DNA from 2 places in the Caloramator mitchellensis genome. Region 2 is predicted to be linked to the other one. Evidence: riboswitches for the same ligand, from Rfam matches in the RefSeq annotation. Region 2 holds a riboswitch; the other holds the start of a gene.
The links. A riboswitch is a leader RNA that binds a small molecule or an ion and turns the genes downstream of it on or off. The one in region 2 is predicted to bind S-adenosylmethionine.
Positions count from the first base shown of each region.

Region 1: another riboswitch for S-adenosylmethionine. It lies ahead of metK (methionine adenosyltransferase); the one in region 2 lies ahead of ABG79_RS08780 (methionine ABC transporter ATP-binding protein).

Region 1 is NZ_LKHP01000002.1:213,580-225,479, reverse strand. Features, by position in the region: gene murA (UDP-N-acetylglucosamine 1-carboxyvinyltransferase) at 1-1,208, shown strand, start outside; gene spoIID (stage II sporulation protein D) at 1,274-2,314, shown strand; gene ABG79_RS02640 (M23 family metallopeptidase) at 2,422-3,210, shown strand; gene spoIIID (sporulation transcriptional regulator SpoIIID) at 3,321-3,575, shown strand; gene mreB (rod shape-determining protein) at 3,654-4,679, shown strand; gene yyaC (spore protease YyaC) at 4,682-5,224, opposite strand; gene ABG79_RS02620 (hypothetical protein) at 5,338-5,526, shown strand; gene ABG79_RS02615 (tRNA 2-thiocytidine biosynthesis TtcA family protein) at 5,574-6,323, opposite strand; tRNA gene ABG79_RS02610 (tRNA-Val) at 6,634-6,709, shown strand; tRNA gene ABG79_RS02605 (tRNA-Thr) at 6,715-6,790, shown strand; tRNA gene ABG79_RS02600 (tRNA-Tyr) at 6,794-6,879, shown strand; SAM riboswitch class I at 6,985-7,087, shown strand; gene metK (methionine adenosyltransferase) at 7,244-8,431, shown strand; gene ABG79_RS02590 (DUF1659 domain-containing protein) at 8,561-8,785, shown strand; gene ABG79_RS02585 (DUF2922 domain-containing protein) at 8,818-9,033, shown strand; gene ABG79_RS12210 (YvrJ family protein) at 9,045-9,191, shown strand; gene ABG79_RS02580 (MFS transporter) at 9,291-10,508, opposite strand; gene ABG79_RS02575 (hypothetical protein) at 10,647-11,165, shown strand; gene recD2 (SF1B family DNA helicase RecD2) at 11,174-11,900, shown strand, end outside.
Region 2 is NZ_LKHP01000010.1:20,906-32,805, forward strand. Features, by position in the region: gene ABG79_RS08760 (metallophosphoesterase) at 1-409, shown strand, start outside; gene ABG79_RS08765 (proline--tRNA ligase) at 730-2,454, shown strand; gene ABG79_RS08770 (hypothetical protein) at 2,535-2,951, opposite strand; gene ABG79_RS08775 (hypothetical protein) at 3,196-3,414, shown strand; SAM riboswitch class I at 3,502-3,608, shown strand; gene ABG79_RS08780 (methionine ABC transporter ATP-binding protein) at 3,706-4,491, shown strand; gene ABG79_RS08785 (methionine ABC transporter permease) at 4,531-5,172, shown strand; gene ABG79_RS08790 (MetQ/NlpA family ABC transporter substrate-binding protein) at 5,187-5,984, shown strand; gene ABG79_RS08795 (DMT family transporter) at 6,175-7,047, shown strand; gene ABG79_RS08800 (L,D-transpeptidase) at 7,060-7,779, opposite strand; gene ABG79_RS08805 (Uma2 family endonuclease) at 8,058-8,633, shown strand; gene typA (translational GTPase TypA) at 8,766-10,589, shown strand; gene ABG79_RS08815 (EamA family transporter) at 10,675-11,553, shown strand; gene ABG79_RS08820 (HAD family hydrolase) at 11,568-11,900, shown strand, end outside.

The DNA of each region.
Region 1 (11,900 bases), on a different contig from region 2:
TTAAAATAAGTGCAGCAAAGAATTCTGTATTGCCAATTATTGCAGCATCGCTACTTACATCTGAAGAATGTGTATTAGAGGATATTCCATTTTTAGAGGATGTTAATGTAATTCTAAATGTTTTAGAATCATTGGGAGTTGGACTTTCAATATACAATAACAAAGGAAAGGTTAGGATAAATGCAGGTGAAATAAATTCATTTGAGCCATCCTATGATTTAGTTAGAAAAATGAGGGCATCATTTTTAGTTATGGGTCCAATTCTTTCAAGGCTTGGGAGGATAAAAATAAGCCTTCCAGGTGGTTGTAATATAGGCTCAAGGCCAATAGATTTACATCTTAAGGGTTTTAGTCAATTAGGTGCAGAAATAAATCTTGGACATGGATATGTTGAAGCAAGTTGTAAAAGGTTAAAGGGGGCCAAAGTATATCTTGATTTCCCTTCAGTTGGTGCTACAGAAAATATCTTGATGGCTGCGGTATTGGCTGATGGAGAGACTATAATTGAAAATGCAGCCGAAGAGCCTGAAATTGTTGATTTGGCAAGCTATTTAAATAAAATGGGGGCACAGATAAGCGGCGCAGGGACAGATACTATTAAAATACAAGGTGTAAAAGAGTTAAAGGGAACAGTTCATCAGGTTATTCCTGATAGGATTGAAGCTGGAACATATATGGTTGCTGCTGCAATTACAGGAGGAGAAGTGATTGTTGAAAATGTTATACCTGAACATGTTAGAGCTGTAACTGCAAAACTGCAGGAAATAGGTATACATGTTAAAGAAGAACAGAATAAGATAAAGGTTAAGGGCGGTGGAATAATTAAGCCTGTGGATATCAAAACAATGCCTTATCCTGGTTTCCCAACGGATATGCAGGCACAGTTTATGGCTCTTTTGAGTATTGCCGATGGTGTTTCTATAATTACTGAAACCGTTTTTGAAAACAGATTTATGCATGTTACAGAACTTAAAAGAATGGGAGCAAATATTAAAATAGATGGAAGAAGTGCTGTTATCGAAGGAGTTGAAAAATTAAGCGGAGCAGAAGTAAAGGCAACTGATTTAAGGGCAGGTGCAGCATTAGTTCTTGCTGGGCTTATATCAGAAGGAACTACAGAAGTTTCAGAAATTTATCATATAGATAGAGGTTATGTTGACATGGTTGGGAAGCTACAAAAATTAGGTGCTGATATTCAAAGGGTATAAAACCTTTGAATATTTTTTTTATTTTGATAATAAAATGTAGTAGGCTTTTTTGTGGGGTGAGGGATTTGAAGCACGTAGGATATTATATTATTTTAATTGTTTTTATTTTGATTTTTATTCCTCTTTTGATAATTGGAGGAATTGGTGAAGGAATAAAGATACCTGGAGTTTTTAATAAATTTACAATTCCAATAGAACGTGTTGAAAGGGAGGAGCCTGATAAAAAGGATATTACTATTAAGATGTTCGATGTTAAAAAGGGAAAAATTGTAGATATAGAGCTTGAGGAGTATGTTGCAGGGGTTATTGCAGCTGAAATGCCTGTGTCTTTCAATATAGAAGCTCTAAAGGCGCAGGCAATTGCAGCAAGGACATTTGTACTTGCAAATAAGATTGAATTGGGCGGAGGTGGTTGCAATAAACATCAAGGTGCAGATGTTTGTTCAGATGTCCATTGTCAGGCATGGATTTCAAAGGAAGATAGATTGAAGCTCTGGGATGCAAGGTTAGCAGTTGATAATTGGAATAAAATAGTTGAAGCCGTAAATTCAACTAAGGGTATTGTTATTACATATAATAATCAAATTGCAAGGCATATTAAATATCACTCGACTAGCGGAGGTAAGACTGAAAATAGCCTTTATGTTTTTGGCTATCAAGAACCATATCTTGTAAGTGTTGAGAGCCCGTATGAAGATGAAGCCCCTAATTATACAACAAAGGTTGTCATGAGTAAAAAGGAATTTATAAATAGAATTAAGACATTGAATTCTGCTGTTAAGATATCTGAAAAGGGACTTGCAACTCAAGTTAAAATATTGGATTGGACAGAAGGGGGAAGGGTTAACAGAATTAAGGTAGGAGATAAGGAGTTTACTGGAATAGATATAAGGTGGGCTATGGGCCTTAAGAGTGCTGCCTTTTCAATAAAGATTGACACTAAGAATGTTACTTTTACTGTTAAAGGTTATGGTCATGGAGTTGGGATGAGCCAGTGGGGAGCTAATGAGATGGGGAAAAGAGGTAAAAAATACGATGAGATAATAAAACATTACTATAGGGGTGTTGAATTAAATAGTATTGAAGAAGTTATGAAGAACAAATAAAATTTTTTATTTTTCATAAAAAAATTAGGGCAAAACCCTAATTTTTTTTTATAGACATGTATAAAATGGGATAATTTGGACAAAACTATTTTACAGGAGGTGTAGATATGGGATTTAAAGATAATTTAAGAAAAACGGTTCAAAGGGAAATGTTTTATGTGGTGCTCTTTATCTGTCTATGCGTGGTAGCTGTTGCTGCTGTTTATTTTACAAGAAATAATGCAAATATTGATAAGAACCTAGCAAAGGCTCCTTCTCAAACAGAACAAAAGGCTACAGAACCAAACAATGAGCCAACCTTGGTTGAAGAGAAGAATGTTGGTGAGGCACCTGTAGCTCAGGTTCCACAATCTACGGTTAATAAAAACGATTCTAATACTTCAGATAAAGGGCAAGCCAAGCAGGACAAAGCAACTTCAAAAAGCGATAACGCACAACCAACTATAAAAATGATAATGCCAGTAGATGGAGAAGTTACAAAGAAATTTGATAAGGAAAATTTGCAGTATTCGGCAACTCTCCAACAATGGGAAACACACGAAGGAATAGACATTGCGTGTGATATAGGAACGGAAGTTAAAGCTGCCGCTGACGGAAAGGTAGTAGATGTTATTACAGACGACAAAGTAATAGAAGGACTCAATTTAAAAACAGGATATGGAGTAACCGTAATCATAGAACATAATAATGGAGTGCAAAGCATTTATGGCAATTTAGCAAGCGATTTAAAGATTAAAAAAGGAGATAGGGTTAAAAAAGGAGACATTATAGGATTTGTTGGAGATACATCAATTAGAGAAGCAAGCAGCATCGAAGGAAGCCATTTACATTTTTCACTTATAAAGAAGCATGGTAAAGACGTTACAACTTTGAACCCACTTGATTTTATTAAGTAATCGCAAAAGGCTTGCAGAATAAGCCAATGTTTTGCAGGCCTTATTTTTTTAGATTATATTTGTTCTAATTTATTCATATATTTAATTAAGTGCTAAAGGGAGGTCGTCTGATGAAGGATTATATAGAAGAAAGGGTTTTGGAGGTTGCACAGTATATAATAGAAACACGAGCAACTATAAGAAAGGCAGCAAAAACATTTGGCGTTAGCAAAAGCACCGTTCATAAGGATATAACCGAAAGGCTTCCTAAAATAAATCCTCAAGTTGCAAAGGAAGCCAAGGAGATACTGGATGTAAATAAGGCAGAAAGACATATAAGGGGTGGAAAAGCCACGAAATTAAAATATAAACCAGCAAATGCATAAAAATTTTCCCTACCAAGCAGGAATTTGTTATTTTTTATCGAATATTATATATGCAGTATATAGGTAGGGAGTGAAAATATGTGGTGGTTTGGTGGAACAGACCTTGGAATTGATTTAGGAACAGCAAGCGTATTAGTTTATGTTAAGGGCAAAGGAATAGTTTTGAAGGAACCTTCTGTTGTTGCAATAGACAAGAATACAAACAAGGTGCTTGCGGTAGGAGAAGATGCAAGGCAGATGATTGGAAGGACTCCAGGAAATATTGTAGCTATTAGACCTTTAAGAGATGGAGTTATTTCTGATTATGATGTAACAGAAAAGATGCTTAAGTATTTTATAAAAAAAGCATATGGGTATAAGAAACTATTAAGACCTAGAGTTGTTGTATGTATACCCTGCGAGGCAACAGAGGTTGAAAAAAGAGCAGTTCAAGATGCAGCATATAATGCAGGGGCAAGAGAAGTGCATTTGATAGAAGAGCCTATTGCTGCCGCTATAGGAGCAGGACTTGACATATCGAAGCCAACAGGGTGGATGGTAGTAGATATCGGTGGCGGAACAACAGATATAGCTGTTATTTCTTTAAGCGGAATTGTTGTAAGAAATTCAATAAAAGTAGCTGGTGATAAGTTTGATGAATCCATAGTTGCTTATATGCGAAAAAAATACAAGCTTATGATAGGTGAAAGAACAGCAGAGGATTTAAAGGTGAACATTGGTTGTGCGTTTAAGAGGGACGAGGATATATCCATGGAGATAAAGGGGAGAGACCTTATTAGTGGCCTTCCAAAGAATATCCTTATAACATCAGAGGAAATAAGAATGGCATTGCAGGAACCAGTTAACGCTATAGCAGATGCTGTTCACCAGGTATTGGAAAAAACACCGCCGGAACTTGCAGCTGACATAAGTGATAATGGAATTTTAATGACTGGAGGAGGTTCACTTCTTTGGGGACTTGATAAATTTATAGAGGAGAGAACGAAAGTGCCTGTTAAAGTTGCAGAAGATGCTATTTCATGTGTTGCAAAGGGGACAGGCGTCTCATTAGATTACATAGATGTTTTGGAAGATAGCTCAATAAAAAGAAGAAAAAAGGCATGAAGTCATGCCTTTTTATTTATGCTCAAAATTATGCTTTCGGCAATAATTTTTGCCATTTCCCAAATGAAATGTAACCTTATGTTTTTTAACATATAACTATCTGGATTATCTATTGAATCTACAACTCCAACGATTGAGATGTCTCCAATCGATGGAAGTATTTTCCCAACTCCTTTTCCTGGATGAACTGGGCCTAATTTTACTTGTATGTCCCCAATTGTGTCATCAAAACCTAAACAAGCATCTATAGCTATTATAAAGTAGTCAAAATAATCAAATGATATATCTAATATCACATCTTCGAGATTAACAGCATGTGCGGGAGATTCTAGTGTGCCTATTACTGGAATAGGGCAGCAAGATTCCTTTAAAAATGTTCCTACCAATGGACCGAGGCTATCACCAATGCATTTGTCTGTTCCTATACAAACTATAAGTGTTTTCTCTTTAATAAACTTTGAAATGTAGTCCGAAAGCCTTTCCTTTGCATTATTATCCATATAATTTACAACAAGTCCGACAATTTCGAAGTTTTTTGCTGACAATAAACCACCCCCTTTAATTCATATATACAAGGTAGGGGATGCTTTTATTACTTTTTTGAATAATTTTTGGAAATACATGAAAAAATATAAATGATATTGAAAGGGGTGGTTAAATGAAGAAATATTTTGAAATGATATTAGTTTTAATCGTCACCTTTATGACTCTTGTTGCTATGTATACATTGAGACCTAATTATTCCCAAGCTACATTATATACTCTGGATGACGAGATGCATAACTATGATGATGAAGCAAAATTTATTTTTGACAATTATTATGATGTAAATTTAAAGTTTAAGTAATTGTGCTTTTTATTTTCATAAAGAACTGTTGCAGAGTTTTGCAACAGTCATATTTTTTTATTATCGCAAATCTTTCTTATAGCATCTTTATCCCAGACATTTAACTGCTGCAAGTTAGTTATTGCGCCTAATATATTGTCTTTGATTCCTGGAATTTGTTTTTCAAGTTTCCAAATCAATTCCTTCATGTTTTGTCTTTGGGTATTACCATTAGCAGGACAAGGGTTTTTGATTACAGGCAGATTGTTCTTTTTAACTAAACTTCTTATATCCTTTTCATATACATAAACAAGAGGTCTTATTAAATAAATATCCTTTTTTTCAAGGTGAGTTACTGGTGAAAATGTGCTAAGTCTCCCCTCAAAGAACATCGACATTAAAAAAGTTTCAATAACATCGTTCAAGTGGTGGGCGAGCGCAACTTTGTTGCAGCCTAAATTTTTTGCTGCATCATGCAGAGCTCCACGTCTCATTTTTGCGCAAAGGGAACATGGATTTTTTTCTTTTCTAATATCAAATATTATTTCAGCTATACTTGTTTTTACAACATAGTGGGGAACATCAATTTTTTTAGTAAATTCGATTAGAGGGGTAAGGTCTAATTCCTTTAAACCCATATCTATTGTTATAGCGCAAAGCTCAAAAGGTTGAGGACTAAATCTTTGGTATTGCTTTAATGCGTATAATAAAAGATTGCTATCCTTACCACCAGAGAGACCAACCGCAATCCTGTCACCATCCTGTATCATATTAAAGTCCTGGATGGATTTTCTGAGTTTGCTCAAAAGTTTTTGCATAGGGCTCATCCTCCAAGCATTAAATATTATCCATTAGAATTGTTATAAATTATTTTGTATAGTGAAATACTAATATAAGATATAATAACAAATAAGGCTGAGAGAATCTATAAAATTATATTAAACTGCTAAAACATTTAATAAAATAATTTTGATATCAGTAGCTATTTAGAGAATAATGCAGAATAGACGGATAATAAAGAGATAATCTCTTATAAACGACAAATACGATGGTTGAAATATTGAGTAGATTTATGTATACTTAATAATGTCGCTGGTGAGCGATGAGAGAAAACAAAATAAAGTATATGGGCGCATAGCTCAGCTGGGAGAGCATCTGCCTTACAAGCAGAGGGTCATAGGTTCGAGCCCTATTGTGCCCACCATATACGCCGGCTTAGCTCAACCGGTAGAGCAACTGACTTGTAATCAGTAGGTTGTAGGTTCAAGTCCTATAGCCGGCTCCACATGGAGTGGTTCCCGAGTGGCCAAAGGGGGCAGACTGTAAATCTGTTGGCAGACGCCTTCGGTGGTTCGAATCCACCCCGCTCCACCAAAAAGACGCAAATTGCGTCTTTTTTATTTTGTAAATTTGTATTGACATCGACATACTATTGTGCTATTATCTTTTATTGTCAAGAAAACAGAATATGATAAGTAAAACTTATCCAGAGAGGTGGAGGGACGGGCCCAATGAAACCCGGCAACCTGCATAATGCAAGGTGCCAATTCCTGCAGAATGATTACATTCTGGGAGATGAGGATAGAAATTGTGCCTCTTCTTGTCAGAAGGGGTTTTTTTAATGTAAAAAAGTAATATACATATCGATTTTAGAGAAATATAATAATGTAAACTTATATTAATCCGGTAACAACAGTTACCTTTATATAAACAATAACATAAAGAAGGAGGTTTCAAAATGGTAAAAAGATTATTTACATCAGAATCAGTTACAGAAGGACATCCAGATAAGATTTGCGACCAGATTTCAGACGCAGTTCTTGATGCTATTTTAGCAGAAGACCCAGAGGCAAGAGTTGCTTGTGAAACAGCCGTTACAACAGGTATGGTTTTAGTTATGGGAGAAATCTCAACTAAATGTTATGTAGACATTCCAAAAATAGTTAGAAAGACAGTAGAAGAAATAGGATATACAAGAGCTAAATATGGATTCGATGCTGACACATGTGCAGTTTTAACAGCTATAGATGAACAATCACCTGATATAGCTATGGGTGTTGATAAGGCTCTAGAAGCAAAAAAGGGAGAGATGGATGCTATTGAAGCAATAGGTGCTGGAGACCAAGGCATGATGTTTGGATTTGCTTGCACTGAAACACCAGAATTTATGCCACTTCCTATTGCACTTGCACACAAACTATCAAGAAGACTTTCAGAAGTTAGGAAGAATGGAACAGTTGATTACTTAAGACCAGATGGAAAAACTCAAGTAACTGTTGAATACCATGATGATAAGCCAGTTAGAGTTGACACTATAGTTATTTCAACACAACATAGCCCAGAGGTTACAAGGGAACAAATCGAAAGAGACATGATTGAACATGTTATAAGAAAGGTTGTTCCTGCTAATCTTTTAGATGAAAACACAAGATACTTAATAAACCCAACAGGAAGATTTGTTGTTGGAGGACCACACGGAGACTCAGGTTTAACTGGAAGAAAGATAATAGTTGACACATACGGCGGATACGGAAGACACGGCGGTGGCGCCTTCTCAGGAAAGGACCCAACAAAGGTTGACCGTTCAGCAGCTTATGCAGCAAGATGGGTTGCTAAAAACCTTGTAGCAGCAGGACTAGCAGAAAAACTTGAAATTGAAATTGCATACGCTATAGGTGTTGCAAGACCAGTTTCAATAGAAGTTGAAACATTTGGAACAGGAAAACTTCCTGATGATAAGATTGTTGACATAGTAAACAAGGTATTCGACTTAAGACCAGCTGCAATAATAAAGAATCTTAACTTAAGAAGACCAATCTACAGACAAGTTGCAGCATATGGCCACTTTGGAAGAACAGACCTTGACCTTCCATGGGAAAGATTAGACAAAGTTGAAGAAATCAAAAAAGCAGTAGCTGAAATGTAAATAAGCTGCCTCATATGAGGCGGCTTATTTTTTTTTAGGGACGGTTCTCAATTTTTTTACATCTGCAACAATTTAAATGTGTAATATTATTTTCTACCCCCTATTTATATGGTGAAAGGGGGTGAGAGAATGGCAGTTAGTGCATTACAACTTACTTCAAATGTAGTTTTAAGAGTTAAAATTGGAGTTGACCAGAACGGAAGCGACATCGAAAGAGCTATAACTTTAAGAAAAGTTAAGGCCAACGCTACAAATGATGATGTGTTTGCAATAACGCAAGCGTTAGCAGGGATTTTAGAAGGACCACTTAACAACGTTATAAGACAGGATTTTGCAGAGCTTGTAAATCTATAATTTAAATTTAATCTAAGTGGGAGGTGAGTAGATTGAAGACTCTTCAAATGGTTTTTCAAAACCAGGCAGGAAAGAACGTATCCGTTAACATACCTTATGTAAAGGATGGAATTACAGTTGAAGAGATACGAAGCCTTATGCAGCTTATAATTTCAAAGAATATATTTGAAACAACAGGAGGAGATTTAATTGCAGCAATGAGTGCTAATGTTGTTGCAAGGGATGTTACTGAATTTAACGTAAGATAGAAGGTGATTGAGTGGACACCATAATGAATCAGATAGCTAATTTTGGATTTCCTATAGTTTTATCGATTTACCTTCTTGTAAGGGTTGAGGGTAAATTGGAAAAATTAACGGATAGCATAAATGAGCTATCAAGAACAATTGAAGGATTTAAGAATTAAAGCTCAGGGCAAATGCCTTGAGCTTTTGTTTTGTCGAAATTTTCGTGGATTAAAATAAATTGAGAACCGTCCCTAAGAAGATAAAATTGAGAACCGTCCCTAGGTGATTTTGTGGCGGTGGAGGAATACTAAGCCAGAGAGTATTCTTAAAAAGCCTACTATAATGAAAGCGGTTTTGATGGATGTAATATGGGAAAGTTGCATCCCAATCCAAGGAGAAATAAAAAGGGTTATGTTTGTAACCAGGTTGTAAAAGGCGATGTAGGAGGTTCTGTTTTCCCTTGGAGCAACTTCGTAGAGTGAGTTTATAAGAAGAAGCAGAACTCCTGAGACACTAAAGCCTGTAATTGCTACAAAATATGTTACATGGTAAATCTTAGTAGAGATTGAATATAAAAATGGTGCAAGTGAAATACCGATTGCAGATATAGTTAGAGCAATTGAATTTCCCTTATTTCTTGAGAACCGTCCCCAGAATCTATATCCAAATGCCATTGCAAGTCCGTTTATAGTCGAAATAATAGAAGTCCAAAATTCATTTGTATGAAGATAATCGACTTCGTAGGTTAAAAATAATGGCCATGCCATTTGCCATGTGAAATGGAATATAATGACGCTTATTATAAATATAAGATATTCTCTTTGATGCTTAAGATTTTTAATAAAGTCAATTGAAATCCTGTTTTGTTCGGTTGAAATTTCTGCAAACTGCGAGTGCTTGCTATCTCTGTGCATTAAAAGGGTAAAAACCTCTATAATTCCAAATATAAATGCGATTATAAATACAACCTGGTAAAAGCTAATGAGCTGGGATTTTGATTTGGAAAGAGAAGATAGCAAAAATCCGGCAATAAGGGTAGTAGCTGTTCCTGCAATTGTTGCAATGCTATTTCTTGATGATAGGCTCTGTTCCCTTTCTCCAGGTGGGAATATATCTGCTATGAAGGATTGCCATAGGAAAACAGCAATTGAGTTAGGAAAGCTCATTGCACTGTATAAAATTACAAACAAAAGCGCCCTATAATTTTGATTTAGAAATGGAACAAGCGCCATTAGAAGATAAAATGACCTTGTGGTTAAAAAGGCATATGAGGTTGCCTTTTTTTTATTTTTTGTCGAGCTTAAAACCATTCCACCGATAAAAATAGCCAGTATGCTGAAAAAGGCAGGCAGAGAATTAAAAAGCGATACAAGCTCATCCCCTGCGTTTAATCGCTTCAAAAACAATCCAGCAAATCCCGTGGCTAAATTAACTGCAATTATTTGCAAAACTCCATTTAAATTATTGAGAAAATAGTTATTCTTAAATCTTGTCAAATTAACACCCCCGTCCCCTAATAAAGATTATAACAAAAAATTAAGTTTTAGCCACCCTGAAAAATTAATTTTATGGATTTGACACCGAACACATGTTCGTATTATAATTTTGTGTAAGATAATGGAAGGGGTGGGAATATGTTATTGTATGTTATACCTCAATATATGAAAAACATAGGCGATGGATGCATAGTAAAAGAGGATGGTGTTGAAAAAATGTATGAAATTAAGATAAATCAGGTATTGAAAAATATATGCAGGGAAAGGATGCTGGATTTTAAAGAAGTTAAAAGAAAAAGCAGAAAAACTGTTGGGCAAAGCAATATTATTCCTCTATTATTTAGTAAAGATGAAATAATGTTTCCAATTAAAATTAGAAAACCAAAAGTTTCAAGAGATGAAGTTTATGGCTATATTAATTTCAATTTTATTGATAAAATAGAAGAGGGACATATAGTTTTAAAGGATGGACAAAAAATATATTATATAGAAAGCCAAAGGGCTGTTTTGAAAAGAACAAATTTGGTAAGAATCTTAAAAAGGGAGATTAAATCAAGTGATTTATGCGTAAACTTTGACCTTAAACTTCCTGCAACTAAAGAAGACGTATATTTACTTTTAAGGGAGATTTACGATATCAAAAAGTTATTAGAATAGGTGATGCTATGGTTGAAATTGAAGGAACTGTCGAGAGCGTTATTTTTAGAAATGAAGAAAATGGCTATACTGTTATAAAGCTAAGATATGACAACGACCTTATCTCTGTGGTTGGAACTATGCCCTATATAAGCGAAAACATTAGGATAAAGGTTCAAGGGGAGTGGGTAGTTCATCCTACCTTTGGGCAGCAGATTAAACTTACAACCTACGAAGAGATTAAGCCTAACACGATAGAAGGAATAGAAAAATATCTTGCATCAGGTCTAATACCTGGGATTGGTCCTGTTACTGCCAAAAGAATAGTTGAAAAATTTGGCAAGGACACGCTTGATATAATGGAAATGAACCCTGAAAGGCTTACAGAAGTAGAGGGAATTGGCGAGAAAAAGGCGCAAAGGATTGCCGAATCATTTGTAGAACAGAGGGAATTAAGGAGCGTTTTGATTTTTCTTCAGAGCTATGGAATAACAACAAACCTTGGAATAAAAATTTACAAAAGATACGGAAACGAAACTGTGAAGGTCGTTAAGGAAAATCCATACAGGCTCTCGGATGAAATTTCAGGTATCGGATTTAAAACAGCAGATAAGATTGCAAGAAACATTGGAGTTGATTTAACTTCGGTTTATAGAATAAGGTCAGGTATAAAATATGTCCTTGCAAGCTGCATTTCAAATGGACATGTTTACCTTCCAAAACTTGAACTATTAGATGAATGCAGCAAACTACTAA
Region 2 (11,900 bases):
GATAAATAAGAACACTAAAATATCAGTTGGAATGGAAAATATAAATTTATGTGGAATTGATGATTTTCTTACTGGAAATTATGATATAAAATCAGCACTGTTTAATATAGACAAAAACAATTTTACTATTCTTTTATCGCATTCACCTGATGTGATTATTAAAAACAGAAACATAGATGTTGACCTTATATTAAGTGGCCATACACATGGTGGGCAAATAAGACTTCCTTTAATTGGGGCTTTAGTTGCACCTGGACAGGGATTTTTACCTGAGTATGATAAAGGACTGTTTAAAATAAATAATACTTTATTATATATTGATAGTGGTGTTGGAACAAGTCACTATCCTATAAGATTCCTAAACAGAAGTCAAATAAGTTTAATAAGAATTTGTAATAAAGACAAATGAATATTGACAACTATTATAGATAAAAATATAATTATGTAAAGAATTAAATAGTGAAATGCTGTGAAAAAGAATAGTAAGCATATTCAACAGAGAGAAAACCCCAGGCTGAAAGGTTTTCAACGTGCTGAACCCGCTTTGGAGCAGTTAGCGAAGAGCTATACCGGCATTAGCCGTTATCCATAATGAGTTAAAATTTAGGTGGTACCGCGGAGTAAGCCTTCGCCCTATTGGGTGAGGGCTTTTTTTCATGCTGTTTGAAATTGTCAAACAATTCAAGAACTCAAGAAATCAAGTGAATGTCACTAAAAGGAGGTTTGATTATGAGACTTAGCAATTTGTTTATGCCAACATTAAGGGAGGTTCCAGCAGAAGCTGAAATAGCAAGCCATCAGCTTATGCTAAGAGCTGCGCTGATGAGAAAATTAGCATCGGGAGTTTATAACTATCTGCCATTAGGGCTAAGGGTTTTAAGAAAGATTGAAGAAATAGTAAGAGAAGAGATGAATAGGGAAGGAGCACAGGAGATACTTTGTTCTGCTCTTTTACCATCTGAGCTTTGGAAGGAATCAGGAAGATGGGAAGTATTTGGACCAGAGATGTTTAAACTGCTCGATAGAAATGGAAGAGAGTTTTGTTTAGGGCCAACGCATGAGGAGATTTTTACAGACATAATTAGAAATGAAGTAAAGTCATACAAGGATATGCCATTAAATATTTATCAGATTCAAACCAAATACAGGGATGAAAGAAGACCTAGATTTGGTGTAATGAGAAGCAGAGAATTTACGATGAAGGATGCCTACAGCTTTGATACTTCCTGGGAAGGACTTGATGAATCCTTTAATAAGATGCACAGGGCATATACAAGAATATTTGAAAGATGCGGACTTGACTTTAAGGCAGTGGAAGCTGATACAGGCGCTATGGGTGGAACCGGCTCAATGGAATTTATGGTTAAATCCGATATTGGTGAAGCTGAAGTTGTATTCTGCTCAAGCTGTGACTATGCAGCAAATATAGAAAAGGCACCAACATTTGATAAAGAAATTGAAAGAAAAGAAGATGCAAAGGCTTTAGAAAAAGTTGAGACACCAAATGTAAGAACAATTGAGGAATTGGTTGGTTTCTTCAACACAACTGCAGAAAAATTTGCAAAAACGTTGATATATAAAGCAGATGATAAAGTTGTTGCAGTTATGGTAAGAGGAGATAGAGATGTCAATGAAACAAAGGTAGTAAACCACTTAAAATGCATCAACTTTGAACTTGCTGACGCAGAAACAGTAAAGAAGGCTACCGGTGCTGATGTTGGATTTGCCGGACCGATTGGAATAAAGGTTGATGAGCTTTTAATAGATTTTGAAGTTAAGAATATAGAAAATATGATAATTGGTGCTAATAAAACAGGATATCATATAATAAATGCAAAATATGGAAGAGACTTTGAAGGAACTCTTGGAGATTTTAGAAACATAGCAGTTGGAGATAAATGTCCAAAGTGTGGTGCCGAGATTACAATTAACAGAGGCATTGAAGTTGGACATATTTTCAAGCTGGGCACAAAATATTCAAGCGCCATGAATGCAACATTTGTCGACGACAAGGGAGAAGAAAAGCCAATAATAATGGGTTGCTATGGTATAGGTATAAACAGAACTATGGCAGCAGTAATTGAACAAAACCACGACGAAAAAGGGATTATGTGGCCACTTTCAGTTGCTCCATATCATGTAATAGTTGTTCCCGTTGTTATGAAGGATGAATTTGCAGTTAATGCTGCAGAAGAAATCTATTCTAAACTAAATGAAATGGGAATTGAAACATTAATAGACGATAGAGACGAAAGAGCAGGTGTTAAATTTAATGACGCCGACCTTATTGGAATACCTATAAGAATTACTGTAGGAAAGAAGATAAAGGATGGAATCGTTGAATTTAAACTTAGAAATTCTAGTGAAGTTAAAGAAATAAAAGTTGAAGAAATCTACGACGAAGTTTTAAAAGTGTTCAAACAAAACAATGTAAAAATTAAGAGGCTGGTTTAGTCCAGCCTCTTTTGGTGACATTCACTTGATTTCTTGAGTTCTTGATTTGTTTGTCAATTTGGACAATTAATTTATATACTTCAATCCAATAATTTCAATTCATTTAATATATTTGAAAGAGAATCATTTATAAATTCAATTCTATTTTGTAATAGAATAAGGCTTTCTGAATAAATATCATCTACTTCTATACTAACGATATAATTTTTAAGCAATTGAAAATTTTTATATGCAGGTATAAATAATTTGTTTATTAAAAAATTTCTGCTTGTATAGGAAAGATTTCCATCGATATATTGGGATTTCAAAAAACCTGTGCATTGGAAAAAGTAAAATGATGCCTCTTGAAGTGTATTAAAGCAAATGTTATATGTTTCGATAGATTCTTTCACAGGTTTAATTCCCTTTAAATGCTTAGTGGCATTTAATATAGCCTTTTGTAGGTTTTGCATTTTAAATAATACTGAAACAATTTCAGCATTTTTACGCATTTCCAATAAAATCCCCCCAAGGTTTTTCTTATTATATAAATATGCTAATGACCAATATTATATAATCTATAAAAAGGTTTAATGTATTTAAAGTGAATTTAGTTTTCAACTTAAACTTGTTAAAAAAATGGCAAACACTATTATGAAAATTAATTAATGGATAAAAAATAATTTAAATTTTCAATTAGACATTAGAAAGAAATTAGTGTAATAATATCTATATACCCTGTATAGGTATATGAGGTTAGATATGTCAAGCGAAATGATTAAAATGATGAAGGATTTTTTTATTAATTATTTTAAGTATCATAAAGAATTAAAAAAGCAGGATGAATGGATTAAAAAGTATGCAAAGCACAAGAATTATAAGGTTAACCCCCACTGGATGATGTACACTAACTTAAAATTATGGCTAATTGAAACACAAAAGATGTTTGGGAAAAGGGTATTACCTGGTTATTATAGGTAAACGATAAAATTTTTTATTGTTAAAAAATATATTGACAATTGAATTTAATGTGGTATAATCTTGCATAAAGAATTTAATATGGAAAATAACTCATCGCGAGTGGTGGAGGGACTGGCCCTATGAAGCCCGGCAACCGGTGGTTTAACCACAATGGTGCCAAATCCTGCGGTAATTTGTTTACCGAGAGATGAGAGAGAAGACAACCTCTTTCATCTTGAAGGAGGTTTTTTTATTTTAATTTTTTGTTGATAAAAAACATTACATAACAATGAATATGAAAGGAGATTGGTTATGATCCAAATAAGGAATTTAAGTAAATCATATTTTGTCGAAGGGAAAAAAATAGAGGTATTAAAAAAAATAAATCTTGAAATTGAGGACGGCGATATTTTTGGAATCATTGGACCAAGCGGTGCAGGAAAGACAACACTGATAAGATGTCTCAATTTATTGGAAAGACCGGATGAGGGACAAATTTTAATAGATGGGGAAGATATTACTAAGATGAAGAATAGCAAGTTGAGGGATGTAAGAAAAAGAATGAGCATGATATTTCAACATTTTAACTTATTACAAAATTCAAATGTTTATAAGAACGTTGCATTCCCACTTGAAATATCAGGTTATAAAAAGGAAATGATTGAGAAAAAAGTTGATGAATTGCTAAAAATTGTTGATTTAGAGGAAAAAAAATTCTCATATCCTTCGATGCTATCAGGTGGTCAGAAACAGAGGGTTGCAATAGCAAGGGCACTGGCGAATAATCCAAGATATATACTTTCTGATGAGGCTACGTCAGCACTTGACCCAGTTACAACTACATCTATATTAAATTTACTAAAATCATTAAATGAAAACTTTGGAATTACTGTTATACTGATTACCCATGAGATGAGCGTAGTCAAGCAGATTTGCAACAAAGTTGCTTTTATTGAATACGGGCATATTGTTGAATCAGGAAAGACAAATGACATTTTGTTTAACTCTGAATCAGATAATATAAAAAGATTTATAAATCCGAGCCATGAGTTAAATTACACAGATAAAAACTTAATTTCAGGTTTGAATTTTGCATAATTACATGATGAGGTGAGACTAGTGAGCATTACTTTTGAGATTTTTGAACTGGTTTTTAGTTCTTTCTTAGAAACAATATATATGGTTTTATTATCAACTGTTTTTTCGCTTATTTTGGGACTTCCTATAGGAATTATTCTTGTTCTTACACAAAAGAACGGGCTTGTTGAGAATATTCAGCTTAATAGATGGTTGAATTCTATTATTAATACCACAAGGTCAATACCATTTATTATTCTTATAATAGTGTTATTCCCCCTTTCAAGAATTGTCGTTGGGACGAGCATAGGCTCAACAGCGGCAATTGTTCCTTTGTCTATTGCAGCTTCACCATTCGTTGCCAGGGTAATTGAATCTTCACTGAACGAAATAGATAAAAGGGTTATTGAAGCTGCAATATCCTTAGGAGCGACTATACCTCAGATTATTTTTAAAGTGATGCTGAAGGAGGCACTTCCTTCTTTAATACTTGGCATTACTTTAACAATTATAAATATTTTAGGATATTCTGCCATGGCAGGAGCAATAGGAGGAGGTGGTCTTGGAGATTTAGCTATTAGATATGGATATCAGAGATTTAGAACGGATGTTCTGATTATCACAATACTTATTTTGATTTTGTTTGTTGAATTAATTCAGCGAACAGGTAACTTTTTAGCCAGAAAATTTGATAAGAGATGACGGAGGTGTTTAGAATGAAAAGAATATTAACAATTCTTATTGCTTTTATTATTGCATTATCATTGACTGCCTGCAGCAAGTCTGCAAAGGCTGAAAACAAATTACTTGTAGGAGCGACACCGCTACCTCATGCAGAAATTCTAAATTTTGTTAAACCTAAACTTGAAGAAAAGGGAATAAAACTTGAAGTTAGAGAATTTACAGACTACGTGACACCTAACGTTGCATTAAATGATAAGCAAATAGACGCAAACTTTTTTCAACACGTTCCATACATGAACACATTTAATAAGGAAAAGAGAATGAACTTGATTGCAGTTGCCAACATACACGTTGAACCGATGGGAGCATATTCCTTGAAATATAAGAATAAAGACGAGATTAAAGAAGGTTCAGTCATTGCACTTCCTAACGATGCAACTAATGAAGGAAGAGCGCTGATACTTCTTGAAAAACAGGGGTTAATAAAACTAAAAGATTCTAACAACTTAACATCAACACCAAACGATATAATAGAAAATCCAAAAAAACTTCAATTTAAAGAATTAGAAGCAGCGCAACTTCCGAGGGTGCTTCAGGATGTTGATTTAGCGATAATAAATACAAATTATGCACTTGAGGCAAAATTGAATCCGCTAAAGGATAGTCTGTTTATAGAAGATAAGGACTCACCTTATGCAAATGTTATCACAGTAAGACCTGAAGATAAGGATAATCCTCTTATAAAAGAATTAATAAATGTTCTACAAAGTGAAGATGTAAAAAAATTCATAGAAGAAAAATATAACGGTGCTGTAGTTCCAGCATTTTAACAGGGGTTGCCTCACGAAAGTGGGGTTTTTTTTATTCTATCATGTTCAAATAAACTTATCAATACATGAAAAATTGGAAGGAAAACATATAATAAATTGAATAATTGATAATAAAAACAAATAATTTAAAAGAAATATTTTTTAATTTATGATAATATTATTTTGAATGAATAGAAGTAGGGAGGCAAAAATGAAGACAAAAGGTTTTATTTATGCAATTTTATCGGCGATATTCTTTGGCTCTGCTGGTATTTTTGTGAAGAATGGATATGAGCAGAATTTTTCACCTGTTGATTTGCTTATGCTGCAGTATATTATAGCCGGAATTATTTTACTTTTTTATTCAATTATTAGATACAGAGAAAAAATGAAATTATCAAAGGAATTACTTAAAAAACTACTAATTCAAGGTGCAATTTTCAATACATTAATGACGGTTTTCTTTTATTCCACATTTAAATATTTAGACGTTGCAGTTACTACAATACTTCTATATACATATCCAGTTATGGTTGCTTTATATAGTTTTATATTTTTAAAGGAAAAACTATCTAAAATAAAAGTGTTATCAATAATTGGAACTTTAGCCGGATGTTATCTTGTTTTAAACATAAATCAAATCAGCGCAGGGAATAATTACACTATTGGAATCATATTTGGTATTTTATCTGCGATATTTTATGCTGCCGTAAATATTTATGCAAAATACATAGTTGAAGATGTTCCGGAAGTTTTGATTACTTTTTATACAACTTTGTTTTCACTGATAGTTCTATTAATATTTAATTTTGAATTCGTATTTAAACTTTCAAACGTGAGCTTTGAATCAGTTAAAAATGCTGCACTACTTGCATTCTTCTGTGAAATAATTCCATTGACTTTGCTTTATTCTGCGATTAAATACATTGGACCTGTTACAACTTCAATAATTAGCACAATAGAAATACCATCAGCAGCAATTTTATCCTTCGTTTTTATGAAGGAATACATTGACTCTGTTCAAATGATAGGAATTTTTTTGGTTGTAGCATGTGTGATTATGTTGAAAAAAGAAGCAAGCTAAACAGCCTGCTTCTTAATTAACATAAACTATTGTATTGTTAGGGATGTTTTTATATATCCAATATGCATCGGATAAACTTAATCTAACACATCCATGGCTTGCCTTTTTACCAAGGGTGTAGTCAACAATTTTTCCGCCCTTATCCATGGGGAGAGAGTGGAAAAGGTATGGACCGTTAAATCTTACCCAATATTTAAATCCTTGTCTATAATAGCTTGAATAAAACCATTTTCCCCTTTGATTTATTCTAAAAACGCCTCTTGTAGTTGGTGCTGTGTTAATTCCTGTCGAGCAGGGCATTGTTTTATACAATTTATAAGCATTATTATTTCTAACCAAAACATATGTTTTTTGATTTACTATATCTACCCATAACAAATACTTAGAAACATTTTTAAAATTTTTACTGTTGATATATCCTTCTATAACTTCTTTATCAAGTTCTCGAGCATAAATTTCATCATCAGATTCAATTGCAAGTGCTGACCTGTCAACCCAAGCAACTTTCCCGCTTGATAAACTTTTTACTTTGAATTTTTTTTGCTTTTCACCCATCAATATCTCTACTACTTCACCATTAGAAAAACCATTTACGTTTTTAATCATAACGCCCGTTACCATGCCGGTTCCAACAATCTGGCTATAGTTAATATTTGATTTGGCTAAAACAGATGATATTAAAACAAAATTTAATAATACTATAAATGCAATAGTTTTTGCAAAAAGCCTCATCAATTTTAACCCCCCTTTAATAAAACAAAACCTTGCAATATTATATCACTATTTGAAGCAATATGTAAATAGATGTAGAATTCATGTATATAATTAGCAAAGATTGTTGTTATTAAATTTACTATAATTAATACTTGATTTAGCTATGATTGAAAGTGATATAATAGGAATATATTAATGGAGAAGTTAGTAATTTTGTTATATACAAAAATAAGTTGAATGATATATTTTCATAAATAATTGAAAAAATATGAACAATTAGTTTGGAGGTGATATTAATGGGGATACCAAATAAAGCAAACATAAATAAATTTACTTATAATGATTATTTGAATTGGCCGGAAAACGAACGATGGGAGATAATAGACGGAGAGGCATATAATATGAGCCCAGCACCATCCAGATTGCACCAGGATATATTAGGAGCCCTTTTTAGTGTATTTTATAATTATTTAAAAAACAAACAATGTAAAGTTTACCCTGCTCCTTTTGATGTAAGACTTAATTTGGAAGGTGAAGAAGATTCGAATTGCAAAAACGTTGTTCAACCTGATATATCAATAATTTGTGATATTAGCAAGCTTGACGAAAGAGGGTGCAAAGGAAGTCCAGATTTGATAATTGAAATAATTTCTCCAGCTACAATTAAAAGAGATTTGAAGGATAAATTTTATCTGTATGAAAAAGCACAGGTTAAAGAATATTGGATTGTATATCCTGAAGAAAAGACAATTATTATTTATAAATTAGAAAATGGAAGATACGGAAGACCTGAAATTTATTCGGAAGAGGATAAAATAAAGGTTGGAATCTTTCAAGAATTGAATATTTGTTTAGGTGAAATATTTAGTTAACCTAAATATATTATTCAACAAAATTTGACATGAAACTTATTTTAAAGTAAAATAAAGTGTTACTCAAAACAGGATACCTGAGGGTATCCTGTTTTTATGAGAAAAACTTTATGGAAATTTATGGAGGTTGTTATGGATAGATTTGTAAGGGAAGATATAAGAAATATAGCGATTATTGCCCACGTTGACCATGGAAAGACGACTTTGGTTGATGGGATGCTAAAGCAGAGCGGAGTTTTTAGGGCTAATGAAAAAGTTGATGAAAGAGTGATGGACTCAAATGATATCGAAAGAGAAAGAGGAATTACGATTCTTTCAAAAAATACAGCTGTTTACTATAAAGAAACAAAAATAAATATAGTCGACACTCCAGGTCATGCGGATTTTGGCGGCGAAGTTGAAAGAGTTTTAAAGATGGTCGACGGAGTTTTGCTGCTTGTTGATGCCTTTGAAGGGCCAATGCCACAAAACAGATTTGTTCTTAAAAAAGCGCTTGAGTTAAAACTAAAACCAATTGTTGTTATAAACAAAATAGATAGGTCAGATGCAAGGCCAAATGAAGTTATCGATGATGTGTTTGAGCTATTCTTAGAACTTGGTGCTGATGACGAGCAGCTTGACTTTCCAATAGTTTACTGTTCAGCAAGGGATGGAATTGCAAAAACAGAACTTGAGGATGAGTCTATAAGCCTTGAACCATTGTTCAACACAATAATTGAACATGTTCCAGCACCACAAGGTTTTATAGATGAACCACTTCAAATGCTTGTAACCACAATCGATTCAAACGAATACGTAGGAAGAATAGCTATAGGTAAAATAGAAAGAGGAAGAATAAGAAAAAATCAACAGGTTGCAGTATGCAGCACTGACGGAAATATAAGAAATGGTAAAATAGTTACTTTGTATACATTCAATGGTTTGAAAAGAGAAGAGGTTGAAGAAGCAAATCTTGGAGATATAGTAGCCATTTCTGGAATTGCAGATATTAATATTGGTGAGACAATTGCTGATGTTCAAAACCCAGAGGCGCTACCTTTTGTTGAAATAGACGAACCTACTATTTCTATGACATTCAGTGTCAATGACAGCCCATTTGCAGGCAGAGAAGGAGATTATGTTACTACAAGACACTTAAGGGACAGGCTATTAAAAGAATTAGATACAAATGTTAGTTTAAGGGTCAACGAAACTGACTCAACAGATGCCTTTGAAGTTTCTGGAAGAGGAGAACTGCATCTTTCCATCCTTATTGAAACTATGAGAAGAGAAGGATATGAGTTTCAGGTTTCAAGACCAAGGGTTATTTATAAGGAAATAGATGGGGTTTTATGCGAACCAATTGAGTATTTAACAATAGATGTTCCTGAGGAATTTGTCGGTGTGGTTATTGAGAAACTTGGTTCAAGAAAGGCTGAAATGGTTAATATGGCATCAGCTATAAATGGTTACTCAAGATTGGAATTTAAGATTCCTGCAAGGGGTCTTATTGGCTATAGAAGTGAATTCTTAACAGATACAAAGGGTAATGGAATTATGAACCATATATTTTATGGATATGAACCTGCTAAAGGGGATATACCAGAAAGAAGCAGAGGAGTGCTTGTAGCTTTTGAAACGGGTGAGGCTGTAACCTATGGTTTATACAACGCTCAGGAGAGGGGAACGCTATTTATAGGTCCTGGAACTCCTGTGTATCAGGGAATGATTGTAGGGGTATGCTCGAGGGCTGAGGATATAGATGTAAATGTATGCAAGAAAAAGCATGTAACAAACATGAGAGCAGCAGGCTCAGATGAAGCACTGCGTTTAACTCCACCAGTTGAACTTTCGCTTGAACAATGCCTTGAATTTATTGCAGGTGATGAACTTGTGGAAGTAACTCCTAAAAACGTTAGAATGAGAAAAAGGATACTTGATTCTCAGCAAAGAAAAAAAGAAGCAAAAAAGAAATGAAATCAGGCTTTTGCCTGATTTTTTTATGGAAATTTTTGAGGATAAATGTTAAAATTGTTTAATAATGATGTGTGGGGGGATGTAAATGAAAAAGGAGACTAAAATTTGGGTTGCATTTATTGCTGTATGTATTATATGGGGTTCTACATATTTAGCAATTAGAATTGGTGTATCAAAAATGCCGCCATTTATGTTTGCAGGAACGAGATTTTTAGCTGCAGGAACATTAATGCTTCTGTTTGCGAAAATTAAGGGTCTTGAGTTTCCAAAAAAATTTATCGATATAAAAAATATTGCGATTGTTGGATTGTTCTTACTCTTAGGAGGGCATGGACTTGTTGTTTGGACTGAGCAGTGGGTAGCTTCGGGGATAGCATCTATATTAGTAGCCACAGTTCCTCTTTTTATGGCAATTATTGAATTTATAAAACCAAATGGGATTAAATTATCAATAAAAGGATGGACTGGTCTTTTAGTAGGTTTTTTAGGAGTAGTTTTCCTGACGCTTTCTAAATCAAGTGCAGTCATTGATATAAAAGGGACAGTGTTTCTTTTATCAGCATCACTACTTTGGGCTATGGGCTCGGTTTATCAAAAGACATTTGAAGCTACAGGCTCTACTGTAACACATATTGGGATTGAGATGGTAGCAGGTGGAATTTCTCTGCTGATACTTGGCTTATCAATTGGCGAGGCAAGTAGATTTGCTTTCTCCACAACTGGATTGGCAGCTATGCTCTATTTAATATTCTTTGGCTCGATTATAGGATATAGCAGCTATATCTATGTCCTTCAAAACTGGCCATCATCCAAGGCTGGAACATATGCATATATCAATCCAATAGTTGCAGTAATACTTGGTGCGCTGATTTTAAAAGAGCCGTTGAGCCTTAGGATGATTTTTTCAACAGTTATTATTTTATTTGGAGTTATTTTAGTTCAAACATCAAAAACTAATCAATAGAAAGGAGACATAATATGATTAAAGCAGTAATTTTCGACATGGATGGAGTGCTAATCGATAACTATGAGTATCACTGCATAGCGTGGAAGGAGTTTGCAAGAAGAAGGAATATTAACCTTTCGGATGAGGAGATAATCAAGAATTTTGGTAGAACGAACAAGGAAATTTTTGCTCAAATATTTAAGAGAGAACTAAACGAAGATGAAGTTATAACTTTAGGAGAAGAAAAGGAAAGGGTATATAGGGAGGTTTATAAGGAATATGTAAAGCCAGTAGATGGCTTGGTTGATTATCTTAAATTCTTAAAGCAAAAGGAAATAAAAACAGCAGTGGCATCATCTGCGCCA